4 regions of the Caballeronia sp. DA-9 genome follow, and region 2 is predicted to be linked to each of the others. Evidence: riboswitches for the same ligand, from Rfam matches in the RefSeq annotation. Region 2 holds a riboswitch; each other region holds the start of a gene.

Region 1 (7,433 bases), on a different replicon from region 2:
GTCGAGACCGCGCTGAAGCTGCAGCAGTTCTTGCGGACCACACGCATCGAGCCGGCTCACCAGATCGCCGTTTAGCCGCTCGAGCACTTGCGATGTGTGCGGTCCAATGGCATCCGCATTGCCTTCCAGCAGCGATGTTGCAAGCAGTTCAAGACGCTCGCGCGTATCGCCGTGATGGCGCCAGGGTGCATTGACCATGCGCGCGAGTTCGGCCGGGCGCGGTCCGGTCCATGCCGCGGTCCAGTCGGCATCCAGAGGATCGAATGCTTCGCCCAATTGCAGATCGCGAGCCAGCGCGGTCAGCACGCTCGCGTTTTCGCCCTGCCCGTCGCCAGTTGGATAACGGCCTAACGCAAGCAACGTGTCGCGGCGTTGAACGCCCTGTGGCGACACGCCAAACACATGCAGGCCATCGCGGATCTGCGCCTCTTTAAGCTCACACAGATATGCGTCCGCACGATTGAGCAATGCGTTTTCCGTGTCGGCGTCGCGCGGCTTTTCGAGTCCCAGTTCTTCATGCAGCTTATGCTCCACGATGCTTGCCAGAATCGTCTTTCGCAACAGCTTCGCGCGGCGCGGATCGACCATCAGCGCTTCGTAATACTCATCGACCTGACGTTCGAGGTCTTGCAAAGGCCCATAGTTTTCAGCGCGCGTGAGCGGCGGCATCAGGTGGTCGATGATCACCGCTTGTGCACGCCGCTTCGCCTGGCTGCCCTCGCCGGGGTCGTTGACAATGAATGGATACAGATGCGGCATTGCGCCAAGGGTCAGGTCGGGCCAGCACGACGCGCTCAACGCGACGCTCTTGCCCGGCAGCCATTCCAGATTGCCGTGCTTGCCCACGTGCACGACTGCATCGACGTTAAAGCGCAAGCGCAGCCAGAAGTAGAACGCGAGATACGAATGCGGCGGCACGAGTTCGGCATCGTGATAGCTCGCATAGTCGCCGCGTTCGCGAGAGCGCGCCGGTTGAATGCCGACGAACACCTGCCCGCAGCGCCAGCCCGCGATCATGAAGCGGCCGCGCCGCACGGTGGGATCACTTTCGGGCGGACCCCAGCGAGCGCTCACTTCTTGCTGTACGTCGACAGGGAGCTTGTGGAATGCGTCGAGATAGTCATCGAGCGCAAGGCTCTGCAACGCGGGACGCATGTCGCGCACGACCGGATCATTGGTCACGCCGGAGGTCAGCGCCTGCATCAATGCGTCGCCGTCGACGGGAATTTCCTGCGTTCCATATCCTGCGCGCGCGAGCATGGACAGAATGTTCACGACGGATGCCGGCGTATCGAGCCCCACGCCATTACCAATGCGCCCTTCGCTCAGCGGATAGTTTGCGAGCACGAGCGCGATACGCTTCTCGGCGTTTGGCGCGTGCCGCAGGCGACACCAGCGCCGGCTCAATTCAGCGACGAATCGCACGCGCTCTGGATCGGGCTGATACCGCACGACATCGACCTGCGTTGCCTTGCATCTGTATGCAAGGCCTTTGAAGCTGATCGCGCGCGTGATGATGCGGCCGTCCACTTCAGGCAGCGCGACGTGCATGGCTATATCGCGCGATGTCAGCCCGTGATTGTCCTTCACCCAGTCGTCGCGATTACCGCCGCTCAGAATGACCTGCAGCACGGGTGCGTCGCCCGCGAGTTCGAACGGCGCGGGGTCGTCAATGACGCCGGCCGCGAACGAGGTCGTGTTCAATACCAGCGATGCATGGTTATCCGCGCACAGTTGCTGCACGACTTCGCGGCTCAACGGGTCCTTGAGCGACGCCATTGCAATCGGCAACGGATTCAGCCCTTGCGCTTCGAGTGCGTCGATCAACGCGTCGAATACATCGGTATTTCCGGACTGCAAATGGGCGCGATAGAACAACACGGCGACCACGGGCGCGTTCTGCGTCCATCTTTTCCGCCAGTCATCCACAGTCGCGATCTGCCGCGCCGGATGATAGATCGCGACCGCAGGCAACGGAACCGGCGGGTCGGCTTCGCGCCCATATCCCAGCGCACTGAACGCAATACAACGTAGAAACGCTTCCGCATTTTGCGCGCCGCCCTCACGCAGATAACGCCAGAGCTGATCGCACAACGCGGGCTCCGCCGTGCTCTTGGCAACAAGGTTCGGATCTTCCTGCAAGTCGCCGGAGAACATCACGAGCATCTGACCGTTCTTGCGTGCCAGCGTGGTAATGCTCTCGATGCCGTAAGGCCAGTAAGCCTCGCCGCCCAGATGATCGATCACGATCACGCGTGCATGCTTGAGCACATCGTCGACGTAAAAATCAACCGACGCCGGTTGACGCAAGAACGCCTGGTTGGCGAGGCGCACGGCTGGAAATTGGGCTTCGAGATTCGGCACCACGCTCGCAAGAAGCGACAGCGTGGTGTCGGCCGAACTCAGCACGACAATAGGCGCCGGCGTCTGGTCGATGCGCATGACGCCCGCGGCGTCATCGACAAAACCACCGGGCGTCGTGCGTAACAGATGCACGGCTTAGGCCTGGACCGGTGCGTTGGCGAGCGCGTCGAGCAGCGCGTGTTGAAGGCGCTCCTGATCGAGATCTTCTCCGATCAACACGAAGCGGCTGGTTGCGTCGGCCGACTCGGCGGCTGTCCATCGGCGATCGAAGTATGTATCGAACCGCTGTCCCACGCCTTGAACGACAAGGCGCATAGGCGTGCCCGGCAACGCGGCGAAACCCTTCACGCGATAGATCGTGTTGGCATTAACCAGCGTGCGCAACGCCGCGACCGCCGCCTCGCGCGACTCGACGCGCGCCTGCACCACGACAGAATCGAAATCGTCGTGATGATGATCCGCGTGGCCCTCGTCGTCCGCCGAACCGTGATGATCCGCGCGCAGGTGAATCGTTGCCTCCGACGCCGCTTCGAGTCCGAGCAAGGTATGCAGATCGAGTTGCCCCATCTGCGCCGGAACGATCTTCACGCCCGCCGGAATCTCGCCAAGAATCAGTGTTTCGACGGCGCGTTGCTGCGCTTCATCGATGAGATCGGTCTTGTTGAGAATCACGAGATCCGCCGACGCCAACTGGTCTTCGAACAACTCATGCAATGGCGATTCATGATCGAGATTCGGATCGGCGCGGCGTTGTTCGTCCACGGCTTGCGGGTTGGCAGCAAACTGGCCGCTTGCCGCAGCGGGACCATCGACCACGGTTACAACGGCGTCAACAGTGAACGCATTCTTGATCGACGGCCAGTTGAACGCCTGGACCAGCGGCTTGGGCAATGCAAGGCCCGACGTCTCGATCAACACATGATCGATCTGCTCACGGCGCTCGACGAGTTGCTCCATGACCGGATAAAACTCTTCCTGCACGGTGCAGCAGAGACATCCGTTCGAAAGCTCATAAAGGTTCGGTTGATCTGTCGCGCTTTCGTCCTCGCAACCGATGTTGCAGCCCTTGAGAATCTCGCCGTCGATACCCAGTTCGCCGAATTCGTTCACGATCACCGCGATCCGCAAACCTTTGGCGTTTTCAAGGATGTGCCGCATCAACGTGGTCTTGCCGCTGCCGAGGAAACCCGTGACGACAGTGACCGGGATTTTGCGCATTTGCATCCGTTGCTCCGTTGTATCGATTGTCCGCTGTCGCCGGAAACAACCTGAAGCGCCGTTGTGTCACGCAAGCAATAAGTGCCGCTCGCGCCGCCACCTGACACGCATACAAAGCTGCAATCCGGAAAAGCATGATGAAAGTGTCGAGCATGTGCCGCATCCCCGCGGCACTGGTCGCTCCAAGTGCTGATTCGTTCCGGCCGGTATCCGGGCTGGCGAAAATGCCGCTTCACCTTCCCGCATGCAATACGCATGCAGTGGTGTTCGAAGCCGGCTTTGCTGCGCGAAGCGTGATATGGCGTGAGGCAATGCCTGAAACGTCGCGCAACTTTCGCTTACCGTTGCGGGGGCAGCGCAGGTTGGCGCGCACGAGGATCCGGCGGCGCTCCCTGCTTCCCGTTTAACTGCGCGCGGCAGAGACCGCGCGCGAGCACCAGAAACTGCGCCAAGTCTAGGCTCGCGAGGCGTCGCGGTCAAGATTGCGGCGATTCACGGCCAAGAATAAGGGAACGGGAAAGCCGAGCGCTAGCACGCATCCCTGTGCTATCTTTGGCGCGCGTCTGGTGCTCACGCGCGCTTTTCCTGCGCGCGTAGTTAAACGGGAAACAGGATGCAGGAGCGCTTATTCCTGGCGTCTTGCCGCATATGAAAAACCTGTGCTGTCCCCGCAACGGTACGCGACCCACGCTGGTTCGGATTGTTCGGTTGCTTCCTGGCGACCTGTCGGACCTCAGCGTACATTTGCTTCACTGCCACTGCTCCCAGGAGCGGGAAGGCTCAAGCGAATGCGGTCGCCAAGCCCGGATACCGGCCAGCGCAAGTGGCGCGTCACAGACGCGCCGGACGCCGCATCCGCGAGGGACGGATGAAGGACGTAACGCATTTATCGTCTTACATGAATTCATATTCGCAGTGTTCTTGCCGGCTTTGTCGCGTGCGTTTCAGACTCGCGGATGGAGCACGATCGTGAGCACTTGGGTCATCGGCATAGGGTGCAGGCGCGGCGTGAGCGTGGCGCAGATTCAAGCGGCGGTCTTCACGGCCCTCGAAGCTGCGTCGATCTCGAAGGTCCGCGCGTTGGCATCGATTGATGACAAGCAGGATGAAACCGCGCTGCTCGAATTCGCCGCACTTCACCACTTGCCCATAGCGTTTTTTTCGAAGGAACGCGTCGCGCAAGTGCCTACGTGTGCGTCGGAACAGGTCCGGACGCTTATCGGTGTAGATGGAGTATGCGAGCCTTGCGCGCTGCTTGCGTCGCGTCATGGCCGGATCGTGCGGGCCAAAATCGCGCTGGATGGCGTGACCGTGGCTATTGCCGAAGACAAGCCAAATAACTGACAGTAACCGGGAAAACGTGATGAAAACGGATGAAGAATCGCACCTGCGCATGACGCAGCGGCGCAAGGAAGGCCACGAGAAAAAGCAGGCGCAGGCGTCGGTTGAAAAGGGCCTGCTGATCGTGAATACGGGCACGGGAAAAGGCAAGACCACGGCGGCCTTTGGCATGGCCGTGCGCGTGCTTGGCCACGGCATGCGGCTTGGCGTGGTGCAGTTCATCAAAGGCGCGTTGCACACGTCCGAACGCGATTTCCTCGGCGCAATCGCCAACTGCGATTTCATCACGATGGGCGACGGCTATACCTGGGACACGCAGAATCGCGATGCCGATATCGCCACGGCTCGAAAAGGCTGGGACGCGGCGCGCCAGATGATCGAAAGCGGCGAATATCAGATGGTCGTGTTCGACGAACTCTGCACGGTGCTGAAGTACGAGTACCTGCCACTCGATGAAGTGCTCGGTGTGCTCAACGCACGGCCCCCGATGCTGCATGTCGTCGTCACGGGACGTCACGCGCCGGAAGCGTTGGTGGAGGCCGCGGACCTCGTGACGGAGATGCGCGCGGTCAAGCATCCGTATCGCGAGCAAGGGGTAAAGGCGCAACGCGGCGTCGAGTTCTGACGTGCGCGCCTGCCCCGCATTGTTCATCAGCGCGCCTGCGTCGAACCAGGGTAAAACCACGGTCACAGCAGCACTCGCGCGCCATCACACGCGCCGTGGCTTGCGCGTGCGCGTCTTCAAGACCGGCCCGGATTTTCTTGATCCGATGATTCTTGAACGTGCATCCGGCGCGCCTGTTTACGCATTGCATTTGTGGATGGTAGGGGAGCGCGGCTGCCGCGCACTGCTCGCCGAAGCGGCGCAAACGGCCGACCTGATCCTGATAGAAGGCGTGATGGGTCTTTTCGACGGCACGCCCAGCAGCGCCGATCTCGCCACCACGTTTGGCGTGCCGGTGCTGGCCGTCATTGGCGCCCACGGCATGGCGCAAACGTTCGGCGCGCTCGCGTTCGGGCTCGCGCGGTATCGTGCGGATTTGCCGTTCCATGGTGTGCTGGCCAATCGCGTGGCGTCGCAACGGCACGCGCAAATGCTGTCCGAAGCGATTCCCAAAGGCGTGCGCTATTGCGGCTACTTGCCAGGCATGGACGATGTTGCGTTACCCGGCCGCCATCTCGGCTTGACGCAGGCGGCTGAAATTGCAGACCTAGACGCAAGGCTGGATCGCGCCGCTGATGCTATCGCCGAGACGGCCTTGCGCGAGTTGCCGCCGGCAATCGATTTCTCCGACGAGGCGCTAGAGCCGCCGCCACGTTTGCTCGAAGGTCTGCACATTGCAATCGCGCGCGACGCGGCGTTTTCATTCGTGTACCCGGCCAATCTGGATCTGCTGAAGGCGCTGGGCGCCACGATTTCGACCTTCTCGCCATTGGCCGACGAACCCCTCCCTGCTCACGCTGATGCGCTCTATTTACCGGGCGGCTATCCCGAACTGCACGCCGCGCGCCTCGCCGCGAACGTAACGACCGCAGCCTCGATCCGCGCGCACGTCGATGCGAAAAAAGCGGTCGTCGCGGAATGCGGCGGCATGCTGTACCTTCTCGACTCGCTGACCGATATCGAAGGCACGCAACACGCCATGCTCGGACTTTTACCGGGAGATGCGAAGATGCAAAAACGTCTTTCCCGCCTTGCGATGCAACGCATTGAAAGCCGTCATGGCATGAGCACCGGGCACACGTTCCATTACTCGTCGGTCGTGACCGGCATGCCGCCCGTTCTCATGGCCACGCACGCAACGACCGGCAAGGAAGGCGAGGCCATCTACCAGCACGGCCCGATCACCGCAACTTACATGCACACTTACTGGCCCACGAATCCGGCGGCGGCCGCCGCCCTCTTTCGTGGCGAACCGCTATGACAACGCCGCTGGAAACACCCTTGAAAACACCGCTCGAACTCACATACACCATCGAGCGCGCGAGTCGTCTTCAGCCCGTAGGTTCGCCCTGCACCGACGTCTGCCGCCTCGATAAAACCACTGGTTATTGCGAAGGCTGTTTCAGAAGCCGTGAAGAGATCAAGGCATGGAAGACTTTGCCTGATGCCGACAAACTCGGGCTGTTCCCGACCTTGCTGGCCCGTAAGGCAGCGGCATAAAAAAAGGCGGCTCTCAGGCCGCCCTTTCTGGTAGCCCGGGTCTACGCTGGCACGGTCCGCCGCGCCGGCACACGCTCCACTTCACGCTGCGCGAGCACACCGAACAAGAGGCCGAGCGTGGTCCAGATCACCGCCTGAATGCCGATTGCAGCCACGCGGAAGCTCCACAGCAGGGTCGCCGAGAACTGCACCGGAACTTCATCGATACGCGGCAACGCAAGATATGCGAGCCCCATCAAAACTATATAAACCGCCACAGCAATCAACGACGCGTTCCAGCCACCATGCGCCGGCTGCAAGCGCCGCTGCAGCCGGACCGCGAAAATGGCTACCACGAGCGAGATCG
Region 2 (7,433 bases):
GCAGGGCAATGGCCGCGAGTGCCGAAGTGGTGTTTTTCTTTGTCATCGATTAACTCCGTATGCATGAGTGCACGTCATTGTGACCGATGCTTAGTTGACGCACGTGCTCACGAAGTTCCCTTCGGTTTCCTTTAATGACGTTACAAAAAATGTTCGGTGATAAAGCGCCATTGCGCCTCGGTCACAGGCGTGATCGATAAACGATTGCCTCGGGCAAGCACCTGCATGTCGGCAAGCTCTGCGTGATCGCGAAGCGCGGAAAGCGGGATGAGCGGTGTCTTCTTGACGAAGTGAACATCGACAAGAAGCCACCGTGGCTTTTCCGGCGATGACTTTGGATCGTAGTAAGGACTGGATGAATCGAACTGCGTGGGATCGGGGTAAGCCGCGGACGATACTTTCGCAATACCGGCAATGCCCGGCTGCGGACAACTCGAGTGGTAAAAGAGAACGCCGTCGCCGATCTGCATGCCGTCGCGCATGAAGTTGCGCGCCTGGTAATTGCGCACGCCAGTCCAGGGCAAGGTTTTTTTCGGAGCATGCGCGAGATGGTCGATGCTCGCTTCGTCCGGTTCTGACTTCATCAGCCAATAGCGCATGAACGTGGCTCGCGGAAAAAGATGCGCTGCTTGAATGTTCACAGCACACCCGTACAAAAAGAAAACGGCATCGGAAAATTTCCGACGCCGTTCGCTTGGGTCAAGCATGTTACGTGCAGCCTTGCGCGCAACTTCACGCATGCTGCTCAATCAGGTCCCCGCCCAAGCCGCTAGGCCGGCATCCTGAACCTGGGTTCAAGATTGGTCGCAGTAAGCAACACCTTGGGCTCATCAGACAGAGTGACGCGCTCGCCAGTGCTACAAGATCCCACAACCGTGCACAATGGCATTGGTTCAAGGAATATATGACCTTGGCAAACCAGGCAGGGAGCAATCACTGTACACCAATCGTCCCGACGATGCAGCACTGATACAGGAAAACTTTATGTCGATTGCATGGCGTCGAACCGTGTGCGCAATGCAATAACGTCCACGACATCACATGCGCCCCAAGCGTTAGCAAACATGTGCACGCTGGAATTCACTGCGCTTCGTATTGTGAAATCACCACGCCAAGCTGTTCATTCATTTGATGCATGGTGCGGCGAATTTCTTCGGCAGGGAACGCTTCGCCGTGACGCACGCTGTTCTGCAACTTGAGCAATTCCGACGCAAGCGACAACGCCGCCATTACCGCAATCCGATCCGTGCCACGCACGCTGCTTGCATTGCGCACCTTCGACATTTCCGCATCCACGCGCGCAACCGCTTCACGCAGTGCACCTTCCGTTTCTGGCGAGCAAGCGAGGCGGTACGGCGCGCCAAGAATGGATACCTCGATCTGCTTGGTCGTCATGCCTTTTCTCCGTGATGGTGTGATTCCTCGTGCAACGCGCCGTGCGCCGCTTCGGCGGTGTCCGGTTCGATGCTGGCATCGGGAGGCAAAAGGGCAAGCTGGTTATCCGGCTCGGGTGCGCTTTTCGCGCGCGGCAATTTTTCGAGAATTGCGTTGAGACGAACTTGCGCATCGTCGATTTTCGCCGATAACGAATCACGCTCCGCCATCAGGGCGTCGCGTTCCTCGCGCATTTGCGCGAGTTCTTCCTGCGCACCCGCAAACTCCGCGCGCAACTGGTCGAGTTGCTGGGCAATTGCGTCATGCGCCTGATGATGGCGTTCGCTGATCTTGATCAGCCGGCCAATATTTTGTGACAGTGATTCGAGTTCGTTGAGCATGTGCTGCGTCCTCTTAAGACCTCGCATTTTAGCGCGCTTCGCTGGCGCTTCAGAAATTTGGTTCGTTTCCAGACGTAACAGCAGTTGGAAGTCAATGCATTGGCGCGAGCCTTTATTCGTAAGGGGAAATGATTTATCCAGTTAAATTCCGCCGCCATTCGACTGCGTGACGGCGAGCCAATCGGCGCTTTTCAAACTACCGCTTCAAATTTGTTCGAAACTTGTCTGACCGCATGAAAACACGGGTGAATCGAACGCCCGATCAAATGCGGCAATGTCCCGCACGGCGGCATGTTCCCGCTTTCTTGACGGGTTCGCGCGCCGCTCTTAAACTCGCGCCACCTTGGTGCTCGCGCACGCTTGATCCAGCATGCGCAGTTAAACGGGAAGCAGGGAGCAAAGTCCGCCTGGACCGCGCCAACCTGCGCTGCCCCCGCAACGGTAAGCGACCGCAACGCAAGTTGCAAGCCGGTCCCACGCGTAACGTCCGGCCGCCTCGCGGCATTTCAACGGCATTTCACGACTCGAAATGGCACGGACGCCACGCTTATGCCACTGCGCCTTTGGCGCGGGAAGGCGGGCCGACGCGTCGTCAGCCCGGATACCGGCCTCGGGGAGAGCATCGCCTCGCGGCCGTGCTCGTCACGCATGGACTTGCGGGGAGCGGGTCGCGCATGCATTTACAGGATCGTCCTACATCATGGTTTCACCCATTACCCGCGCCGTGCTGCTGCTTTGCGGCAGTTTACCCGTTGTCGCGAGTGCCCAGTCCGTATCGGCAACTACCGTGGGTTCCAGCGAACCTGTCACGCTTGCGCCCGTCGTGGTGACGACGACTCGCGCGCCGCAAAAACTCGCCGATTCCATCGCGCAGACAACGCTTTTCGATCAGCAGGATATCGCCGATACTAATGCCACCGACGTCGCCGGCCTGCTCGCGCTCGGCGCAGGCGCGCAGATCACGCGCAACGGCGGCCCGGGTTCGAGCGCGAGCTTGTTCTTGCGCGGTGCGTCGTCGGCGCAGTCGCTCGTGTTGATCGATGGCGTGCGGGTGGAATCCGCCGGACTGGGCGCCGCGCAACTCTCGCAACTCATGCTCGATCAGATCGACCACGTGGAAGTGGTGAACGGTAATGTGTCGGCGCTGTATGGATCGAGTGCGGTGGGCGGCGTCGTGCAGATCTTCACGAAGGACGGCGGCGATCATCCGCCGCGCTTCAACTTCGAGAACGAGGTAGGCAGCTATCACACGCAGCGCCAGCAGGTTGGCGCAAACGGCGCGCTTGATAAAGACGGGCGCACCACCTTCAGCGTGACGCTCTCGCGCGAAAAGACGGACGGGTTTTCATCGATCGATCCGGCAACCTCGCCGAATGTGAACCCGAATGCGAACGGCTATCTCAACGAGAGCGTGTCGGCAACGTTGCGGCACCAGTTCTCGAGCAAATGGGACGCGGGCGTGCGCTTCCTGCAATCAAACGGTATCAATAGTTTCGATAACGCTTTCGGCCTGCCCACCGACGACAACGAATCGCACAACCGCGTGCGCTCTACTTCGGTGTTTGCGAACGGCAAGATCACCGATAACTGGACCACGCATTTCACCGTGGCGCAGGGGCAGGACCGTGCGAACACGGAGTTGAACGGCGTCTACGACAGCAAGTTCAATTCCGAAAACCGTCAATACACCTGGCAGAACGATCTCGCGCTGACGCCGGACCACAAGTTTGTGTTCGGCTATGAACATCTCGACCAGACTCTGGATTCGGATCAGCTCACCGCGCCGGATCGCCATGTGAATTCGGGTTTCGCGGGTTACGTGGGCAACTTCGGCGCGAATCAATTTCAGGCGAACGTGCGGCGCGACCAGTATTCGGATTTTGGCGGCGCCAATAGTTATTACCTCGGCTACGGCTACTATTTCGATGCCCACTGGAAAGCCACGCTCAGCTATTCCGACGCATTCCGCGCGCCGAGCTTCGACGATCTGTACTATCCGTTCAGCGGCAATCCATCGATACAACCCGAGCGCAGCCACTCGGTCGAAGGCGCGCTGCAATATGCATCGGGCGCGGTGGGAATCCTGCGGCTGACCGCATTCCAGACGCGTTACACGAACCTGATCGACTACGTGTCGGACGGCAGCGGCTTTTTTATCGCGCAGAATGTGGGGCGCGCGAAAGTGCAGGGACTTGAAGGATCGTGGCAAGGGCATGTGGGACGCACGGATGTCCGCGCGTCGTTCACGCTGCAAAATCCTGTCGATGAAACCAATCAGCAGGACCTCACGCGCCGCGCCCGGCGTTTTGCGACGCTCGCCGTGAACCGGTCGATAGGCGGCTGGCGCGTCGGCGGCGAATGGATCACGAGCGGCGCACGCGAGGACTTCGATTCCACGCTCGGCGGTTATGGTTTGGTGAATCTGTCGGCGCGGTATGACATCACGAAGTCGTGGTACGTCGGCGCGCGCATCGACAACCTGTTCAACAAGGACTATCAGCTTGCGTATTCGTACAACACGCCACGGCGCGGCGTCTACATCACGCTCGGCTGGCAGCAGCGGTGAAGCGCGATAACGCCAGGCGGATGGCCGCCCCGCGCATGGACGCCCAACGCGCCTTCATGATCTGGATCGCGCTCGCCTTCGCGGCGGCGGCCGTGCTGATTGCGTCGCTGGCAATTGGAAGCGTGCCCGTGTCGCCCGCGCGCGTCATGCATGCGCTTGTATCGCCGGGTAATGACGTGCTCGACGAAATCGTGCGTAGCCTGCGTTTGCCGCGCGCGCTTGGCGGCTTTGCATCGGGCGCGTTGCTCGCGATGGCCGGCGCGCTGCTGCAAGTCCTGCTGCGCAATCCGCTGGCCGAACCGTATGTGCTGGGCGTGTCCGGCGGCGCGGCGGCGTTCGCGCTTGCCGCCATGCTGTTCTCGATGTCATGGTGGAGTGTCGACGTTGCCGCATTCGCCGGCGCGTTTTTATCGATACTGCTCGTCCTCGGCCTTGCCCGGCGAGAGTTATGGCGTGGCGAACCGCAGGATGCATCGCCGAGATTGTTGCTCACCGGCGCGGTGATCGCGGCGGGTTGGGGCGCGTTGATCACACTGATGCTTGCCATTGCGCCCGAGAACCGCCTGCGCGGCATGGTGTTCTGGCTGACCGGCGACCTGAACGGTGTTGCAATGCCCTGGCCCGGGTTGATTGCCTTGGTGATCGCGCTGATCGCGATCGTGCCCGCGGCGCCGCAACTCAACGTGCTGCTGCGCGGCGATATTGCCGCCGAAGCGCTCGGCGTGCGCGTCGTGCGTTTGCGCTTGCGCGTGTATCTGGTGGCGTCGCTCGCGGCTGCCGCCGCTGTTACCACCGCCGGGACGATTGGTTTTATCGGGCTCGTGGTGCCGCATGTCTTGCGGCTCGCGTTCGGTAACGACCAGCGCATGGTGCTGCCTGCATCCGCGCTCGCGGGCGGCTTTGCTGTGATGGGCGCCGACCTGATCGCGCGCACCGTGATTGCTCCGGCGCAGTTGCCAGTGGGCGTCATCACGGCGCTGATCGGCGTGCCGGTATTCTTGTGGATGCTGCTGAGGCGCGTGCGATGAACGGACTTCACGTCAACCAGCTTACCTTGCGCGCAGGGGATCGCGTACTGGTCGCAGCGCTCACGCAGACTTTCGCGCCCGGCGAAATGTGGTGCATCGCGGGGCCGAATGGCGCGGGCAAGACAACCTTGATATCGGCGCTTGCGGGGTTATTGAAGGAAGCCGGGGAATCGATTTCCCTCGATGGACGCGCGCTTCGCGAATGGCGCTCGAATGATCTGGCGCGTCGCCGCGCATTGATGCCCCAAGCTTCGCACGATGCATTCAGCGCGAACGTTCTCGATACGGTCATGCTCAACCGCTTTCCGCATCTGACCGGCTGGGGTTGGGAGAGCGACGCGGATCGTGCGGCCGCGCACGGGGCGCTGGAAACGCTGGACCTCGCCGCATTTGCGTCACGCGATATCCAGTCGCTTTCCGGCGGCGAACGTCAACGCGTTGCACTGGCCGCGGCCTTATGCCAGGAGGCGCCGCTTTTATTGCTCGATGAACCGCTTTCGCATCTCGACCTGCATCATCAGATCGATTGTCTCGAAGCGTTGAGCGCGTGGGTCACGACTCGCGAACGCAGCGTGATTTTCTCGTGCCACGATTTGAACCTTGCCCGGCGTTTCGCCACGCACGCCTTGCTGCTCGATGGCGCTGGCCACGCGCACGCAGGCCTCGCGCGCGAGGTCCTTACGCCCGAGCGCGCCGGCGCCGCATTCGGTTATCCGCTAACCTTGATCCAGCAGGACGGACACGAAGCGCTCGTGCCTGCCCTGCGTCCAATGTTCAAATCACCATGAACCCGACCATGCCCGACACATTTCCCCGCGCTGAACCGCTCGACCGGTCGGCGACAGCCGAGTTGCAACACGTCATCGATACCAAGACAAAACCGCCCGGAAGCCTTGGCCGGCTGGAATCGCTTGGCCTTCAGATCGGGCTGATCCAACGGACGGCGCGCCCGCGTATCGAGCGTCCGGTCATGATCGTTTTCGCCGGCGATCACGGCATTGCAGCCGAAGGCGTAAGTCCGTTTCCGCAAGAAGTGACCGTGCAGATGGTCGCGAATTTCGTCGTGGGCGGGGCGGCGATCAACGCGTTGTCGAAGGTATCGGGCATGACGCTCGAAGTCGTGGACGCGGGCGTGGCGAGCACATTGCCGCCGGCCGAAGGGTTTGTCGACGCCGCCATCCGCCGCGGCGGCACGCGCAACTTCGCCCACGAACCTGCCATGACGCGCGACGAGGCGTTGCAGGCCATCGCGCGTGGCGCAGAACGCGTGCGGTATCACGCGGCGCTTGGCACCAATGTGATCGGCTTCGGTGAAATGGGCATCGCGAATACGTCGGCGGCGGCGTGCTTGATGAGCCGTATCTGTGCGGTAGAAATAGATGCGTGCGTTGGGCGCGGCACCGGACTCGACGACGCCGGCCTGAACCGCAAGCGCGACGTGCTCGCAGCGGCGTTGAAAAAGCACGCTGTGTCCGCTGATTCAGTCGATACGCTCGCGACCTTTGGCGGCTTTGAAATCGCGATGATCGTGGGCGGTTTTCTCGCGGCGGCCGAAGCGCGGATGACGATTCTGGTGGATGGTTTTATCGTGACGTCGGCGCTGCTCGTCGCCCACGCAATCAATCCTGCCGTGCTCGATTACTGCGTGTTCGCGCATGCATCGGATGAAACGGGGCATCGGCGGATGCTCGACTATTTCGACGCAAAGCCCTTGCTGCAGCTTGGGCTTCGGCTTGGCGAAGGAACCGGCGCGGCGCTCGCGTTGCCGTTGTTGCGCGCAGCGGTGGCGTTCATCAACGAGATGGCGAGCTTCGAATCGGCCGGCGTTTCCGACAAGACCGCGTGATGCCTCCATGAACCGGCCTTCGCGGGAACTTCGATATTTCTTCACCGCGCTCGGGTATTTCACCCGCGTGCCGGTGCCGCGTTGGGTCGGCTTCGAGGCGGATTATCTGAACGCGGCGGCACGCTATTTTCCGTTGATCGGCGTGTTGATTGGCGGCTTTGGCGCAGTGGTTTATCTCGCTGCATTGCGGGTTTTTCCAGCGGGCGTGGCCGTGTTGT
Region 3 (7,433 bases), on a different replicon from region 2:
CGAGCACATCCCCATCATGTTCGTGGCGGTGATTGCGGCGGTGGCCGTGATGATGTTCGCGGCAGGTCCGTTGTCGCGGTTTATCGAAAGGAATCCGACTGTCGTGATGCTCGCGCTCGGCTTCCTGCTGGTGATCGGGATGACGCTGGTCGCGGAAGGGTTCGGAACGCACGTTCCGAAGGGCTATATCTACGCGGCGATGGCGTTCTCGGCGCTGGTCGAAGGCTTGAACATGCTGTCGCGCAGAGCGAAAAGCAAACGCGCGTGACGCGTTGACGTTGAGTCCGGATCGCGGAGCGCCGCGCAGCCTCAAGCTGCGCGGCGTTTTTTTGTTCTTCAGGATAGCTTCTGGTACAACGAGGAATCCGTGAATCCCTCGGCGTTCAGCACGTATCCCACCACGATCAAAGCCGTCCTTTCAATGCCTGTTTCAATCACTTTCCCGGCAATGTCCGCGAGCGTGCCCAGGACCTTCTCTTCGTCGGGCCAGCTCGCGCGGAAGATCACGGCGACGGGGCAATCCTCGCCGTAATGCGGGATCAGATCCGCGACGATGCGCTCGATATGGCGCACGCCAAGATGAATCGCCATGGTCGCGCGATGGCGCGCGAGATCGGCGAGCTGCTCGCCTTCGGGCATCGACGTCTTCGTGGCGAAGCGCGTGAGAATCACCGTCTGCGAAATGCCGGGGAGCGTGAATTCGCATCCGAGCGCCGCCGCCGACGCCGCCGCAGCCGTCACGCCCGGCACGATTTCATATGGAATACCAAGCACTTTCAGGCGACGAATCTGTTCGCCGATCGCGCCATACAGTGACGGATCGCCGGAATGAACCCGCGCCACGTCCTGTCCTTTCGCGTGTGCCGTTTCGAGCAACGCGATGATTTCATCGAGATGAAGCTCGGCGGTGTTCACGCATGTTTCCGCACGATGCCCGCTCAGCACCGCTTCCGGCACCAGCGATCCGGCGTACAGAATGACCGGGCACGAGCGCACGAGCCGTTGCCCTTTTACGGTGATGAGTTCGGGATCGCCGGGTCCCGCGCCAATGAAATAGACCGTCATTTAGGGGGTGTCATATAAAAGCGTCGAGCGCGTTCAGGAGCGTAACCGTGCTGGTGAACTCACGTTCGACTGGAGGAAGTGGCGGTCGTTGCAGCATCACGACAGGCACGCCGCGCTCGCGCGCTACAGCAAGTTTCGCTTCGGTCGCCGCACCGCCGCTGTTCTTGCTGATGAGGACATCGGTACGGTGTTGATCGAACAAGGCGCGTTCGCCATCGAGTGAAAACGGTCCACGCGCCGCGATAATCGTGGCGCGCGCGTTGCCGTCATGCGGATCAAGGCAGCGAATGGTCCAGTGCTGCCACGATGGTATTGCGTCGAGATGATCGAGCGGCTCGCGGCCCAGTGTCCAAAGTGGATGTTTAAATACAGCGATAGTCTGCATGATCGACGCGAAGCCGGGAGCGTCGCGCCAATCGTCGCCTGCCTGCGGTTCCCACGGCGCGCGGCGCAGCGCCCAGCATGGGATTTTCGTGAGCACCGCGGCCGCGCTTGCATGACGGCTCATTTGCGCGGCGTAGGGATGCGTTGCATCGACGACCAGTCCAATGGATTCTGCCTCTATAAAAGCCGCGAGTCCCTGCACTCCGCCGAACCCGCCCACGCGCACGCGGCAGGTCAGATCCGCGGGCGTGCGCCCCAATCCGGCAAGGCTATAAACGTGCTGCGGACCGAGGTGGCGTGCAATCGTCAATGCATCGCCCGTTCCGCCGAGGAGCAGGACGCGCTTCATTGCGCCGCTCCCACAACACGCCCTTGCCGGTCGATGGCGAAACACTCGACATCGATACCTTCAGGCACCACGCTCAACGCGAATTGCCGTGCGTGTTCGCAGACAATATCGCCAAGCGGCACGCCTTGATTGCGCGCGAGCAGCAATGCTTCCTGGCTGGTATTGGCGCCGCGCATGGCTTCCTGCAACGGTTCGTTCGCGCCAGCGCCCGCAGCCCAATGAGCAAGTTGCGGCAGGTCGATGCTGGAGTTCCGGCTATGTAAATCCATATGTCCCGCGGCGAGCTTGCTGATCTTGCCGAAGCCGCCGCACAGGCTGAGTTTGCTCACAGGCGCACGTCGCAAATGCTTGAGAACGGCGCCCACGAAATCGCCCATTTCGATCAGGGCGATGTCGGGCAAGTTGTATCGAACGCGCATGGCGTCTTCGCTTTGATTGCCCGTGCACGCCGCAATATGAACGTAGCCATTCGCGCGCGCAACGTCGATACCCTGATGGATCGAAGCAATATAAGCCGCGCACGAAAACGGCCGCACAATGCCACTCGTGCCGAGTATCGACAAGCCGCCAACGATACCCAGACGCGGATTCATGGTCTTCGCCGCCAGTTCCGCGCCGTTCTCCACGCCAATGCTCACTTCGAATCCACCGGCGTAGGCATATTCACTGGCGAGTGCGGCGAGGTGCTCGAACATCATTTTCCGCGGCACAGGATTGATCGCGGGTTCGCCGATAGCGAGCGCGAGCCCGGCGCGCGTCACGGTGCCCACGCCGGGTCCCGCGAAAAACTGCACGCCCGGCTGCTCCACCAGGCGCACGCGCGCGAAGACGATTGCGCCGTGCGTGACGTCGGGATCGTCGCCCGCATCCTTGATCGTGCCGGCTTCGGCATGACGAGCGTCGCCGTCCACCAGGCGGCAGAACACGAGCGGCAACACGACCTGCTGGCCCTTCGGCAACGTGATGTCGGCATGCTCGGTAACAACGCCGCCAAGCAGCAGACGCGCTGCTGCAAGCGACGTCGCCGTGGAGCAACTGCCGGTGGTGAGGCCCGTGCGCAACGGCGCAGGCTGTTCGGGCGTCTCGTCACGCATGGCGGCAACGGCTCGAAATGCGCGTCATGACTTCACTGCGTGCAGCAGCGTAATGGGAAGCGCCTGACGCCATGTATCGAAGGCGCCGAGCGGCTGCGCGTGCGCAACAGCAATGCGTGTCAACTCGCCGCCGTTCGCCGCGCGCCACGCAACGAGCGTCGCCTCGCTTTGAATCGTGACCGCGTTGACGATCATCCGGCCGCCCTTCCTCAGACGATCCCAACATGTATCCAGCATGCCGGGAACCGTCACGCCACCGCCGACAAAAATCGCATCCGGCGACGGCAATCCGGACAACGCACCGGGTGCTTCGCCTTCCACGAGTCGAAGCCCGGGCACGCCGAGCGCGTCGCGATTGCGTTGAATAAAACGTTGCCGACCGCTATCCGCTTCAACGGCAATGGCGCGGCAACTTGAATGTGAGCGCATCCATTCAATACCGATCGACCCGCACCCCGCGCCCACATCCCAAAGCAATTCGCCGGGCTCGGGTGCGAGCCGCGCGAGCGTGATCGCGCGGACATCGCGCTTGGTGAGCTGGCCGTCATGTTGATAGGCATCGTCGGGCAGACCGGAGGTGAGCGGCAGGCGCAATGCGTTGTCATCCGCGATACATTCGATCGCCACGAGGTTCAGCGCGGCCATGCCGGCTTCCTGAGTCCAGGCGTTGGCAACGCCGTCGATGCGACGCTCGCGCTCGCCGCCCAGGTGTTCGAACACGCTCATCCGGCTGGCCCCGAAACCGCGCTGCTGCAACAGCCGCGCGATGTCGAAAGCGCTCGATTCATTGCTGCTGAGAACGACCATGCGCGCGCCGTGGTGAACGTTCACGCCAAGCGCCGCGACCGGACGCCCAACGAAGGAGACGACAACCACGTCCTGCAACGGCCAGTGCAACCGCGCTGCAGCAAGCGACACGGAAGACAACGCGGGAAGTACGCGGAATTCGTGCGCCTCCAGTTCGCGCGTAAAAGTCGCGCCAACGCCGAACATCATGGGGTCGCCGCTTGCGAGCGCACATACTCGCTTCCCACGGTATTCAAGCACCGGCGCAATCGAAAACGGCATTGGCCAGGGGCAGCGCTCCGCGCCAATGCGCCCAGGTAAAAGGTCGAAATGGCGCTGGCCGCCGAAAATGGTATCGGCGGCCAGCAACGCCTCGCGCGCGTCCCGGCCGAGTCCATGCCAGCCATCTTCTCCGATCCCCACCACGGTCAACCACGGTGCCATCCGTCAACCTCGTCTGGTTCATTCGTCGCTTGCGTGCTTGCCTGACCGGCGCGGCCACACGGCCGCTGGCTTTATAGGCTGCGAAAACGGGCATAATATCGCGATTTAGCCGGTGCCCCGAGGGGCCTAAGAGGGAACACAGCAAAACTGTGGCTGCCCCCGCAATTGTACGCAGCGAGTCCGCGCTCCACTGCCACTGGTTTCGACTGGGAAGGCCGGTGCGGACGGCGACCTGCCAGCCAAGAGACCTGCCGGCCGGAATTCTTCGTGCAAGCCAGCATCGGGCGGGGTGTACCGATGCCGCGATCCTGCCCGCGCTTTCGCATACGAAACCGCGGGTCAGAGTCGAGGCGCCGCGCGAGACCGAACGGGTCACGCTTTGAACGCATCACTCGAATCGCTCACTGCTGAACGCGGGTTAATACCGGCATCGAGGCCATCGGCATGTCCCGGCCTGATGCGGATCGTCCCTGCTCGCGATGGCGGCCTGTGCCGCATTCGCCTCTACGGCGGCGAGTTGAGCGCAGCGCAGGCTCGCGAGGTCGCGGAAGTGGCGCGGGCGGTAGGCTCAAGTTGTATCGATGCAACCAATCGTTCGAATCTGCAGATCCGTGGCGTGCGCCCGGGCGCGGAAGATGAGCTGATTTCGCGGCTGGTCAGGATCGGACTCGGCCCGGCCACACCCGGTTCCGACGATGTCCGTAATCTCATGATCAATCCGCTCGCCGGTCTCGATCCAGACGCCACGCTGGACGTCACGCCGCTTGCGCGCAGATTGCTCGATCAGTTGCAGCGCGATGCGCGGCTGCAGGCGTTATCGCCGAAATTCGCGATCATGCTCGATGGCGGCGAGCGCCTCGCCATGCTCGATCATCCGCACGATGTATGGTTCTCGGCGGTATCGGCGGATCGATTTGTGTTTGGGCTCGGCGGATGTCCTCCAGTATTCGACGAACATATGCCACCGCTGGCGTCAGTCGAGCAAGCGCGCGTGCCCGCAGTTGCGAGTGCATTGCTGCATACGTTCCTCGATCTTGCGTCGCCCGAGCAAACGAGAATGCGTGACTTGCTGAACACAATCGGCATCGAGGCGATTATCGATCATGCGCAGCGCAAGCTCGACTTCGCGATTGAACGGAATGCGAGCGCCTGGAGGCGTACGCCATCCGATGCGCGGCGGCGTTTCGGCGTGCATCGGCAAAGAACGGAGGGCACTGTGAGCATCGGCGCGCAAGTCCCGCTTGGCCGTCTCGATGCAAACACGCTGCAAGCGCTCGCCGAACTCGCGCCGCGCATGCGTATGACACCGTGGCAAAGCGTGATGCTGCTGGACGTGCCAATCGAAAAAGCCCAGCCCACCATCGCACGGCTCAAGGCGCTCGGCCTTGCAACGGCGGCGAACGAACCCTTCGCGCGGCTGATCGCCTGCACGGGTTCTCAAGGCTGCGCCAAAAGCTTCTCCGATACCAAAGCCGACGCCCGGCGGCTCGCGCCCTTGCTGCATACGAAAGGCGACGTCCACCTGAGCGGTTGCGCGCGTTCGTGTGCAGCGGCGCACCGCGTGGATACAACCTTGCTCGCCGTCGCCCCGGGCCGCTACGACCTGTACTTGCAGGCGCCCGAACCCGTCGCCCGACACATCACCATTGAAGAGGCAGCCCTATGGCTTGCCCGGAGCACCACAGATGCTTGATTACATCCGCGACGGCCAGGCGATTTATCGTGCGTCGTTCGCGACCATCCGCGCCGAAACGAACCTCGCCACTTTTCCCCCCGACCTCGAAAAACTCGCCGTGCGCGTGATCCACGCATGCGGCATGACGGACGTGATCGATGATCTCGTGTTTTCGGATGGCGCGGGCACAGCGGGCCGCGAAGCGCTCAAGCGCGGCGCGCCCATTCTCTGCGACGCGCGCATGGTCGCCGAAGGCATCACGCGCTCGCGTCTGCCCGCCAATAACCGCGTGATCTGCACGCTCAACGACGCATCCGTGCCCGAACGTGCCCGCGAACTCGGCAACACACGCTCGGCTGCCGCGCTCGAATTGTGGCGGCCGGATCTTGGCGGCAGCGTGGTGGTGATCGGCAATGCGCCTACCGCGCTATTTCATTTGCTCGACATGCTCGACGCAGGCGCACCAAAACCCGCCTTGATCCTGGGCTTTCCGGTGGGTTTCATCGGCGCGGCGGAATCGAAGGCGCTTCTCGCCGCCGACAGCCGCGGCGTACCGTTCGTTGCATTGCAAGGCAGGCGCGGCGGCAGCGGCATGGCCGCCGCCGCGGTGAATGCGCTCGCTTCGGAGACCGAATAGATGAGCGGACGTCTTTACGGCCTGGGCGTGGGTCCCGGCGACCCCGAACTGATCACGGTTAAAGCGTTGCGCCTGCTGACATCGGCGCCGGTGGTGGCTTACTTCGTCGCGAAGGGTAAAAAAGGCAACGCGTTCGGGATTATCGAAGGGCATTTGAAGGACGCGCAAACGCGCATGCCGCTGGTTTATCCCGTGACCACCGAAGCGCTCGAGCCGCCACTGTGCTATGAGACGATCATCGGCGACTTCTACGATGAATCCGCCATCCGCATCGCCGATCATCTGGAAGCGGGCCGCGACGTCGCCGTGATCTGCGAAGGCGATCCGTTCTTCTACGGCTCGTATATGTACCTGCACGACCGGCTCGCTGAACGCTTCGAAGCCGAAGTCGTGCCCGGCGTGTGCTCCATGCTCGGCGGCGTCGCCGTGCTCGGCGTGCCGCTGGTGTACCGGAACCAGAGTTTGTCGGTGTTATCGGGCGTGCTGCCGGAAGCCGATTTGCGCGAACGGCTTGCAGCCACGGACGCCGCCGTCATCATGAAACTGGGCCGCAACTTCGACAAGGTAAGGCGTGTCCTGAAGGATCTGGGACTCGACAATCGCGCGCTCTACGTTGAACGCGCGACCATGGCGAACCAGCGCATCGTGCCGCTGGACGATGTAGACCCAATGGCGTCGCCCTATTTCTCGCTGCTGGTCGTGCCGGGGGAAAAATGGCGCGGATGACTGACGCAAAGCCCCTGGCAATCGTGGTGCTGGGTGCGGGCGCATTGCAGACCGCGCGCCGGATTCAGACGCGCTATCCCGACGCGATGATTCATGGTCTCGCGAGCCGCGTGCAGACCGATGTTGCATTCGCTGAACTGAGCGCTCATCTGCGCGAACTCTACGCAAGCAATACGCCTGTTGTCGCGCTATGCGCCGCGGGTATCGTGATCCGCTGCCTCGCCCCCCTTCTCGCCGACAAGACCGCCGAGCCGCCCGTTCTCGCCGTTGCCG
Region 4 (7,433 bases), on a different replicon from region 2:
GCAGAGCCAGGCGTGATCAGGAAAGGCCACGGCAATGAGCTGATCATCGGGCCCGGGTCTGCGCGGCTCGCTGATCGCGCAGCCAACGCCATAGAGCTTTTGCGCCGCGCCCGGTTTGACGTGGTTGCCTCCAACGACATTCGTCGCGACATCTGGGTCAAGCTGTGGGGCAACATGACCATGAATCCGATCAGCGCAATCACGCGCTCGACCGGCGACGTGATCCTCGACGATCCGCTCACGAAGGAACTCGTGGTTGCCGTCATGGAAGAAGCGCGGCGCATTGGCAAGGCGATCGGGATTGAACTGACCATGACCACCGACGCCCGCAACGCGCTGACACGCAAGCTCGGCGCGTTCAAGACGTCGATGCTTCAGGACGTGGAAGCCGGCCGCCAGTTGGAGATCGAAGCGATTCTTGGCGCGCCCTGTGAGATTGCATCGAAGGCGGGAATTCCAGCGCCGTTCCTGAGCGTGTTGTATGGCCTTGTGGGGCAGTTGAACGCAAACCTCGTCAGGCGAACCTGATCGCATCAAAGCAAGACCGTACCGCGACTGAACCGTTGCTCCACGACTTTGCTTCCCCACTGATCTCCTTCGGCTTCTTCGATCAATCGAAAGCCAAACGACTCGTAAAGATGGCGCGCCGCATCCAGACCCTTGAACGTCCAGAGATATGTTTCGCTGAATCGTTCATCGACATAGTTCATGGCGTATGACATCAGTTGCCGCCCGACGCCGCAACCGCGCAGCGAATCGTCCACAATGAACCATCGCAAATGGGCAACGCCTGTGTTTTCGTTTCCATCGATTGCCAGCGAAGCGAGAACGCGATCATTTTCAATGTAGAGCCATAGCGCCTTGCCATTGGCTGGCAATGAACCGGCAAACGCCGCAAGCTCTGTCGCTACCTTCTTTTCGAAGAACACGCCAAAATTCCAGTGCGCCGAATAGAACCGTGCGTGCAAGCTTGCAATGTCACCAATACAGCCCGGCCGATACCCTTCCTGAATCCCCGTCTCCGCGATATCTCGGGCCACCGTTTCAGCAGCGTTGTCCTGCGCGAGCGCGTCGGCGTAGAGCGCGAGAGAACGGACCAGGGCCTGCTGGTCGAAGGGCGCCATGCGCCGGAGCGCGCTGGATACCTGATCCGTCGCAAACCGGTCGATTTTTTTCCGGAGCTTCTGCCCTGCCTCCGTCAAATACAACCCGGACGAACGGGCATCGTCTTTTGCGACCTCGCGCCTCACGAGCGCGCCAGCTTCCAGCTTGGCTACCTGCCTGCTCGTATTCGATTTATCCAGACGCAGGATGTTGCCCAAGGCTTTGGCGCTTATCCCTGGCGCCGTTCCAATTTCAATGATCGCGTGTACCGCGGACGGAGCGAGATCGCTGTCGGCCAGCGTTGCTCGCATGAAACCAAGCTCGCGAACCAGTTTTCGGGAGAAATTCCGGAGTTCGAGAATCGTGGTTTCTCGCGGCTTGGCGGGGATATCGACAAAGTCCATGATCGGCCCAATTGGTTGCGGTTCGCAACCAATATAGTTGTGAGCCGCAACTTGTGCAAGCTTGCGTTGCGAGCTTAGATCCATTGGTCATCGAAATAATCTGGTTTCTTCCGACGACGAATGTAATAATATTACATCGCATCTGGAGGCTGTCCGATCGCTGGTTTGTTTCGAAACTTGTCTTACGTCGATCACTTTCGCACGTAAAATGCGCGGCTACGACGTTTGGAAGCCGGCGAGAATCCGGCGCGGTCGCGCCACTGTGACTGGCCCTTTGGGGTCGGAAGTCAGACCTGGGCGTCGTAATCCAGCCAATTTTGATGGGGCGCGAAACCCCTGGAGAACCTCGCATGACCGACGCTGCCAGCGTTATCCATTTCCCTGCAAGTCCCTGTTGTCCCGATCAATCGCGTTTGCCATCCAGCGGCCGATATCCGCCCTTGGACAAAGCAACACGAACAGCTTGATTCGATTGGTCGCGGCCATGCCGTGAATCGTCAGCGCTCACACAACAGAAGTCATCGCTGCCTCGCGCGGCGAGACACGCATACGCTTTGGGGAACAAGATGGGACGAAACTGGAATTCGGCGCATAGCAGCCGGAGAAGCCGGTGCGGTTATCAATCGCGCCGTCCGAAGAGAACCGCGCTCGCGGTCCTATGTGTGCTCAGTGCGTCGCCGGTATTTGCCGATGAGACCACATCGACATTGCCGCCCGTCGTGGTGAACGACACGAACAGCATCGATACCGCGCCGCTCGCAACGCCCACACACACTGGCTCGCGCCTTGGTCTTTCGAGCCTGGACACGCCCGCGAGCGTGGAGACCGTCACCGTAAAACAGATCGCGGAACGCGGCGACCAGAGCGTCTCGGACGCCGTCACGCGCGCGACCGGATTTGTCAGCGACGGCTCGCCCGGCAATGGCGGCACGGCGTTGAGCGTGCGCGGCTTCAGCGGCCAGGAATCCGTCATGACACTCTATGACGGCACCCGCCTGTACCCGGGCGCGGGCACCATGACCTACCCTTTCGATACGTGGTCCGTCGATCGCATTGAAGTATTGCGCGGGCCTGCGTCAGTGCTGTATGGCGAGGGCGCGATAGGCGGCGTCGTGAATGTCGTGCCGAAGCAGCCGCAGCGCGACCATGCAACGACGGTGCAATTGGGTATTGGTACGGAAGGCCAGAAGCACGTTGCCTTCGATACCACGGGCGCGCTCGGCGCCATGCTCTCCTACCGCTTCTATGTCAGCGACAACCGCTCGAACGGCTGGGTGGATCGGGGTGAATCGCACACGACCGCGCTTGGCGGCGCGTTGAAACTCGATGTTTCGCCGCGCCTGTCTTTCACGCTCGACTATGACTACGGGCGCCAGCGGCCCGCGACTTATCTCGGTACGCCGGTGAACGACGGCGCGCTCGATACCTCGTTGCGCTACAAGAACTACAACGTCGGCAATCCGCTGATTGCCTACATGGATCAGTCGACGCGGCTCTCGGGCATCTATCACGCAACCGATGGCATTACGATTCGCGACCAGCTCTATTACCTGACGACGAACCGGCACTATCGCGATAGTGAAAGCTATCTGCTCGATCCATCGACGCGCGAGATTACGCGCAGCGACTACATCGAGATCATTCATCATGAGCGGCAAATCGGCAATCGTCTCGACGCGACCTTCGATGGCAACGCCATGGGTCACGCGAACCGTTTCGTCATAGGCGCGGAGGCGAACCAGATCACCTTCCAGCGCGACAGCAACACGCCTTTCGATGGTTCGTCGATGGTCAATGCCGACAGCTTCGACCCGGGCGTGTTCGCGAGCAGCGACCCGACCGTGCCGGAGTTCTACACGCGCACCCGGCAAGCCGCCCTCTTCGCCGAAGACCGCTTAGAGTTGACGCCGCGTGTGTCGGTGGTCGGGGGCGCGCGTTATGACTACGTCGATTTCTGGCGCCAGCAACTCGGCAATGGCAGCACTTTCAGCAAGACCTTGTCGAACGCTGGATGGCGTCTCGGACTTGTCTACCAGCTCACGCCGTCGATGTCCGTCTACGGACAATACACGCGCGGCGCCGACAGCGTGGGTTCGTTGATCACAATGTCGCAGGCGCAGACCGCGTTCAAGCTTGCAACTGGACAGCAACTGGAAGCCGGCGTTAAGCAGGACATCATGAACGGTCGCGGCTTCTGGACGCTCGCGCTCTATCAGATCGTGAAGAAGAACCTGTTGAGCCAGGATCCGCTCAATCCCGCGATCCAGCAGCAGGTTGGCGAACAATCGTCGCGCGGCATCGAATGGTCGGGGGCATTCAAGCTCGGCTGGGGATTTTCTATCGAGGCGAATGCGGCCTTGCTGCGCGCCCGCTACGACGACTTCAACGAGACCGTGAACGGCGTCGCGGTATCGCGCGCCGGCAACGTGCCGTTGAACATCCCGGAGCAGACGGCCAACCTGTGGCTGACCTACAGGCCCGCAGCGGACTGGGTAATCGGTTCGGGCCTGCGCTACGTTGGCCGGCGATACGGCGACAATGCCAATTCCGTCGACGTGCCTTCGTACACGGTCTTCGACCTGTCCGCACAATGGCAAGCCACGCGGCAGGTCAACATCGCGCTTTATCTGCGCAACCTTGCCAACCGCGCTTACGCCGTGACCTCGGCGAATAACGGTACGCAATGGCTGCTCGGGCCCGCCCGGTCCGCCGAAGTCGTCGCCACCATGAACTTCTGACCATGTCCTGCGGACTTCACGTCGATCATCTAAGCTGGTCTCCCGCCGAACGCGAGCAGCACCGCCAGGCGCACTTGCTGCGCGAGATCACGCTGGATGTGGAGGCCGGGGAATTCGTCGGCCTGATCGGTCCGAATGGGAGCGGCAAGACCAGCTTGCTGCGCTGCGCATTTCGCTTTTCGAAGCCGCATGAAGGCTCGGTGTCGCTCGATCAGACCGATGTTTGGGGCGCGTCGCCGCGATGGGCCGCGCAGCGTATTGCCGTGTTGCTGCAGGAACTGCCCGATGATTTCGGCCTGACGGTCGAACAGATAGCGCGCATGGGGCGCACGCCGCACAAGCGTCTGCTCGACGGTGCCACGCCTGAGGACGCACGCATTGTTGAAGGCGCGTTGCGCGATGTCGATCTGTGGAGCGCACGGGAACGCGCGTTCGCTTCGCTCTCGGGCGGCGAGAAACAGCGTGCATTGCTGGCGCGCGCGCTGGTGCAGCGCCCAACGGTGCTGATGCTCGATGAACCCACGAACCATCTGGATCTGCGCCATCAAATCGAGTTGCTCAAGCTCGTCAAGGACCAGAACATCACGACGCTCGCCACCATGCACGACCTGAATCTTGCTGCGGCTTTTTGCGACCGGTTATATGTGATCGCGAATGGCGCGATCGTCACGCACGGCAAGCCGCACGACGTGCTGACGCCTGCCATGTTGAAGGCCGTATTCAATGTCGATGCCATCGTGGACCTTCATCCCGTTTCACGATGCCCTCGCATCACCCTCATTCACTCGACATGATCAAACCGTTCACGACTGCGTTGTTGGCGCTGCTGCTGGTCAGTTCGGAAGCACGCGCGGCGCATTATCCGGTCACGGTTCGAAGCTGCAACCGCGAAGTCGTGTTCCAGCATGCGCCCGAACACGCGGTCAGCAACGACGTCAATCTCACGGAGATGATGCTTGCGTTAGGCCTGAAGTCTCGCATGGCGGGTTATACCGGCGTCAGCGGCTGGAGCACAGGCAACGAAGCCTTGCGCGCTCAACTGAAGGGCGTGCCGGAACTCGCGCGGCAATATCCATCGGTTGAAGTGCTGGTCAATGCGGGCGTCGACTTCTATTTCGCCGGATGGAACTACGGCATGCAGGTCGGCGGTCCAGTGACGCCGGCGACACTCGCGCCACTGCACATTGCCGTGTATGAACTGAGCGAATCGTGCGCGCATGTCATGCCTCGTCCCGCCGCTACCTTCAATGACGTCTATGACGATCTGCGTAACCTGGGACGCATCTTCGACGCAGACGCCCAAGCGTCGATGCTGATGGACGACATGCAGAAGCGGCTCGCGATGGTGACGCGGCGCATTGGGAATAACGCCGCGCCGCCGCGCGTCTTCGTTTATGACAGCGGCGAGGACAAGCCCTTCACCGCAGGCGGCCTTGCGATGCCAACCGCATTGATCAAGGCTGCGGGCGGGCGCAATGTGATGGACGACGTGCAGCAAAGCTGGACCCGCGTGAGTTGGGAAAGCGTCGTGGCGCGCAATCCGCAAGCGATCGTGATTGTCGATTACGGCGCGGTAACGGCTGCGCAAAAGATTCAGTTCCTGCTCGATCAACCTGCCTTGCGCAATCTCGATGCAATCCGCGACCGGCGTTTCATCGTGATTCCATACGACAGCGCCACGCCGGGCATTCGCAACGTCGCCGCCGTGGAGACGATTGCGCATGCGCTTCATCCGAAGGCGTTCGCGCAGTGAAGCGCGCCGCTCCGGCTGTGATCGTCGCAAGCCTCGGCGTGGTGCTTGCGGTATCGGTCGTGCTTGCAACCGGCTTCGGTCCCACGTCGATAGCGCCACGTCTGACCGCGCGTATCGTGGCCGCGCATCTGTTGCACGAGCCGGGTGACTGGAACACGTCGCTCGATACCATCGTCTGGCTGATCCGCCTGCCGCGCGTGCTGCTCGCGGGCATCGTGGGCGCAGCGCTCGCGATGGTCGGCGTCGCGCTGCAGGCCGTCACGGCAAACCGCCTCGCCGATCCTCATCTGCTCGGCGTCAGTTCAGGCGCGACGCTCGGCGCGGTGGCCGCAACACTGTTTCTCGGCGCCATCTTTGGCCCGTTCACGCTGTCGATCATGGCGTTCCTGGGCGCGCTGCTCGCAACCGCGATGGTCATTGCATTGGCTCATCGCCAGGGACGGCTTGACTCCGACCGGCTGTTGCTCTCGGGGGTTGCCGTATCGTTTGTGATGCTCGCGGGCGCCAACCTGCTGCTCTATCTCGGCGACCAGCGCGCGGCGTCGTCCATCCTGTTCTGGACGCTGGGCGGCGTAGGCCTTGCGCGCTGGAGCCTGCTTGGCGTGCCTGCATCCATGGCGCTCTTCGGCGGCATTTTGCTGCTCGCGCGCCGGCGCGAACTCAACGCGCTGATGACCGGTGACCTGGCGGCGGTATCGCTGGGCGTTCCGGTAAGCAAGATGCGCTGGGAAATCTTCCTGGTCAGCGCACTCGTCACAGGCGCGATGGTCGCGGTGAGCGGCGCAATAGGTTTTGTCGGACTGGTTACGCCGCACGTGTGCCGTCCGCTGGCGGGCGCGGAACACGGGCGCTTGCTGCCGGTTTCCGCGCTCGCCGGCGCGATCCTGCTGATATGGGCCGATGCCGCCGCGCGCACGCTAATTGCGCCTGAGGACCTTCCCATAGGCGTGGTGACCGCATTGCTCGGCGGCACATTCTTTATTGCATTGATGCGCTTTGGCGGACAGTCGCGATAAGCAGGGAAGTTTGCGCTTTCAGAAAATCTTGCCCGGATTCATGATGCCGTGCGGATCGAATACCTTACGGATTTCCTTCATGAGCCGGACTTCCAGCGGGTCTTTATAGCGGCTGAAATAGTCGCGCTTGAGTTGTCCGATGCCATGTTCCGCGCTGATGCTGCCGCCATAGCGTGCGACTTCATCCAGCACTTCGGCGGTAAGCCCTTCGCCATATTGTGCGAAGAAATCGCGTGGCGCGCCGGATGGACGCGAGAGGTTGTAGTGCAGGTTGCCATCGCCGAAATGACCGAAAACAATCAATCGCACACCTGCATGATGCTTCTCCACGCGCTCACCCGCAGTTTCAAGGAAGGCCGGAATGGCTTCGATCGGCAACGACACATCGTGCTTCACATGCGGTCCATCGGCGCGCTGC

Evidence for each region. A riboswitch is a leader RNA that binds a small molecule or an ion and turns the genes downstream of it on or off. The one in region 2 is predicted to bind cobalamin.
Region 1: it holds a riboswitch for cobalamin, as region 2 does, so the genes downstream of both, cobW (cobalamin biosynthesis protein CobW) here and ACRWA7_RS20160 (TonB-dependent receptor domain-containing protein) in region 2, are expected to answer to the same signal.
Region 3: it holds a riboswitch for cobalamin, as region 2 does, so the genes downstream of both, cobG (precorrin-3B synthase) here and ACRWA7_RS20160 (TonB-dependent receptor domain-containing protein) in region 2, are expected to answer to the same signal.
Region 4: it holds a riboswitch for cobalamin, as region 2 does, so the genes downstream of both, ACRWA7_RS00210 (TonB-dependent receptor) here and ACRWA7_RS20160 (TonB-dependent receptor domain-containing protein) in region 2, are expected to answer to the same signal.

The regions. Positions count from the first base shown of each region.
Region 1 covers NZ_CP195132.1:363,194-370,626, reverse strand. The annotation lists gene cobN (cobaltochelatase subunit CobN) at 1-2,496, opposite strand, end outside; gene cobW (cobalamin biosynthesis protein CobW) at 2,500-3,588, opposite strand; cobalamin riboswitch at 3,767-4,038, opposite strand; cobalamin riboswitch at 4,129-4,415, shown strand; gene ACRWA7_RS07970 (cobalamin biosynthesis protein) at 4,552-4,926, shown strand; gene cobO (cob(I)yrinic acid a,c-diamide adenosyltransferase) at 4,946-5,548, shown strand; gene ACRWA7_RS07960 (cobyrinate a,c-diamide synthase) at 5,550-6,848, shown strand; gene ACRWA7_RS07955 (DUF1289 domain-containing protein) at 6,845-7,087, shown strand; gene ACRWA7_RS07950 (CbtA family protein) at 7,129-7,433, opposite strand, start outside.
Region 2 covers NZ_CP195133.1:871,441-878,873, forward strand. The annotation lists gene ACRWA7_RS20135 (SIMPL domain-containing protein) at 1-46, opposite strand, end outside; gene ACRWA7_RS20140 (EVE domain-containing protein) at 141-599, opposite strand; RNA gene ssrS (6S RNA) at 751-932, opposite strand; gene ACRWA7_RS20150 (cell division protein ZapA) at 1,081-1,395, opposite strand; gene ACRWA7_RS20155 (ATPase) at 1,392-1,775, opposite strand; cobalamin riboswitch at 2,103-2,403, shown strand; gene ACRWA7_RS20160 (TonB-dependent receptor domain-containing protein) at 2,476-4,341, shown strand; gene ACRWA7_RS20165 (FecCD family ABC transporter permease) at 4,377-5,369, shown strand; gene ACRWA7_RS20170 (ABC transporter ATP-binding protein) at 5,366-6,157, shown strand; gene cobT (nicotinate-nucleotide--dimethylbenzimidazole phosphoribosyltransferase) at 6,166-7,215, shown strand; gene ACRWA7_RS20180 (adenosylcobinamide-GDP ribazoletransferase) at 7,223-7,433, shown strand, end outside.
Region 3 covers NZ_CP195132.1:374,999-382,431, reverse strand. The annotation lists gene ACRWA7_RS08035 (TerC family protein) at 1-268, shown strand, start outside; gene cobM (precorrin-4 C(11)-methyltransferase) at 337-1,065, opposite strand; gene ACRWA7_RS08025 (cobalt-precorrin-6A reductase) at 1,076-1,798, opposite strand; gene ACRWA7_RS08020 (cobalt-precorrin-5B (C(1))-methyltransferase) at 1,795-2,892, opposite strand; gene cbiE (precorrin-6y C5,15-methyltransferase (decarboxylating) subunit CbiE) at 2,917-4,122, opposite strand; cobalamin riboswitch at 4,216-4,392, shown strand; gene cobG (precorrin-3B synthase) at 4,502-5,815, shown strand; gene ACRWA7_RS08005 (precorrin-8X methylmutase) at 5,808-6,434, shown strand; gene ACRWA7_RS08000 (precorrin-2 C(20)-methyltransferase) at 6,435-7,160, shown strand; gene cobJ (precorrin-3B C(17)-methyltransferase) at 7,148-7,433, shown strand, end outside.
Region 4 covers NZ_CP195131.1:49,151-56,583, forward strand. The annotation lists gene ACRWA7_RS00200 (ketopantoate reductase family protein) at 1-528, shown strand, start outside; gene ACRWA7_RS00205 (bifunctional helix-turn-helix transcriptional regulator/GNAT family N-acetyltransferase) at 534-1,508, opposite strand; adenosylcobalamin (AdoCbl) riboswitch at 1,709-1,857, shown strand; gene ACRWA7_RS00210 (TonB-dependent receptor) at 2,075-4,246, shown strand; gene ACRWA7_RS00215 (ABC transporter ATP-binding protein) at 4,249-5,040, shown strand; gene ACRWA7_RS00220 (ABC transporter substrate-binding protein) at 5,037-5,999, shown strand; gene ACRWA7_RS00225 (FecCD family ABC transporter permease) at 5,996-7,015, shown strand; gene ACRWA7_RS00230 (FAD-binding oxidoreductase) at 7,034-7,433, opposite strand, start outside.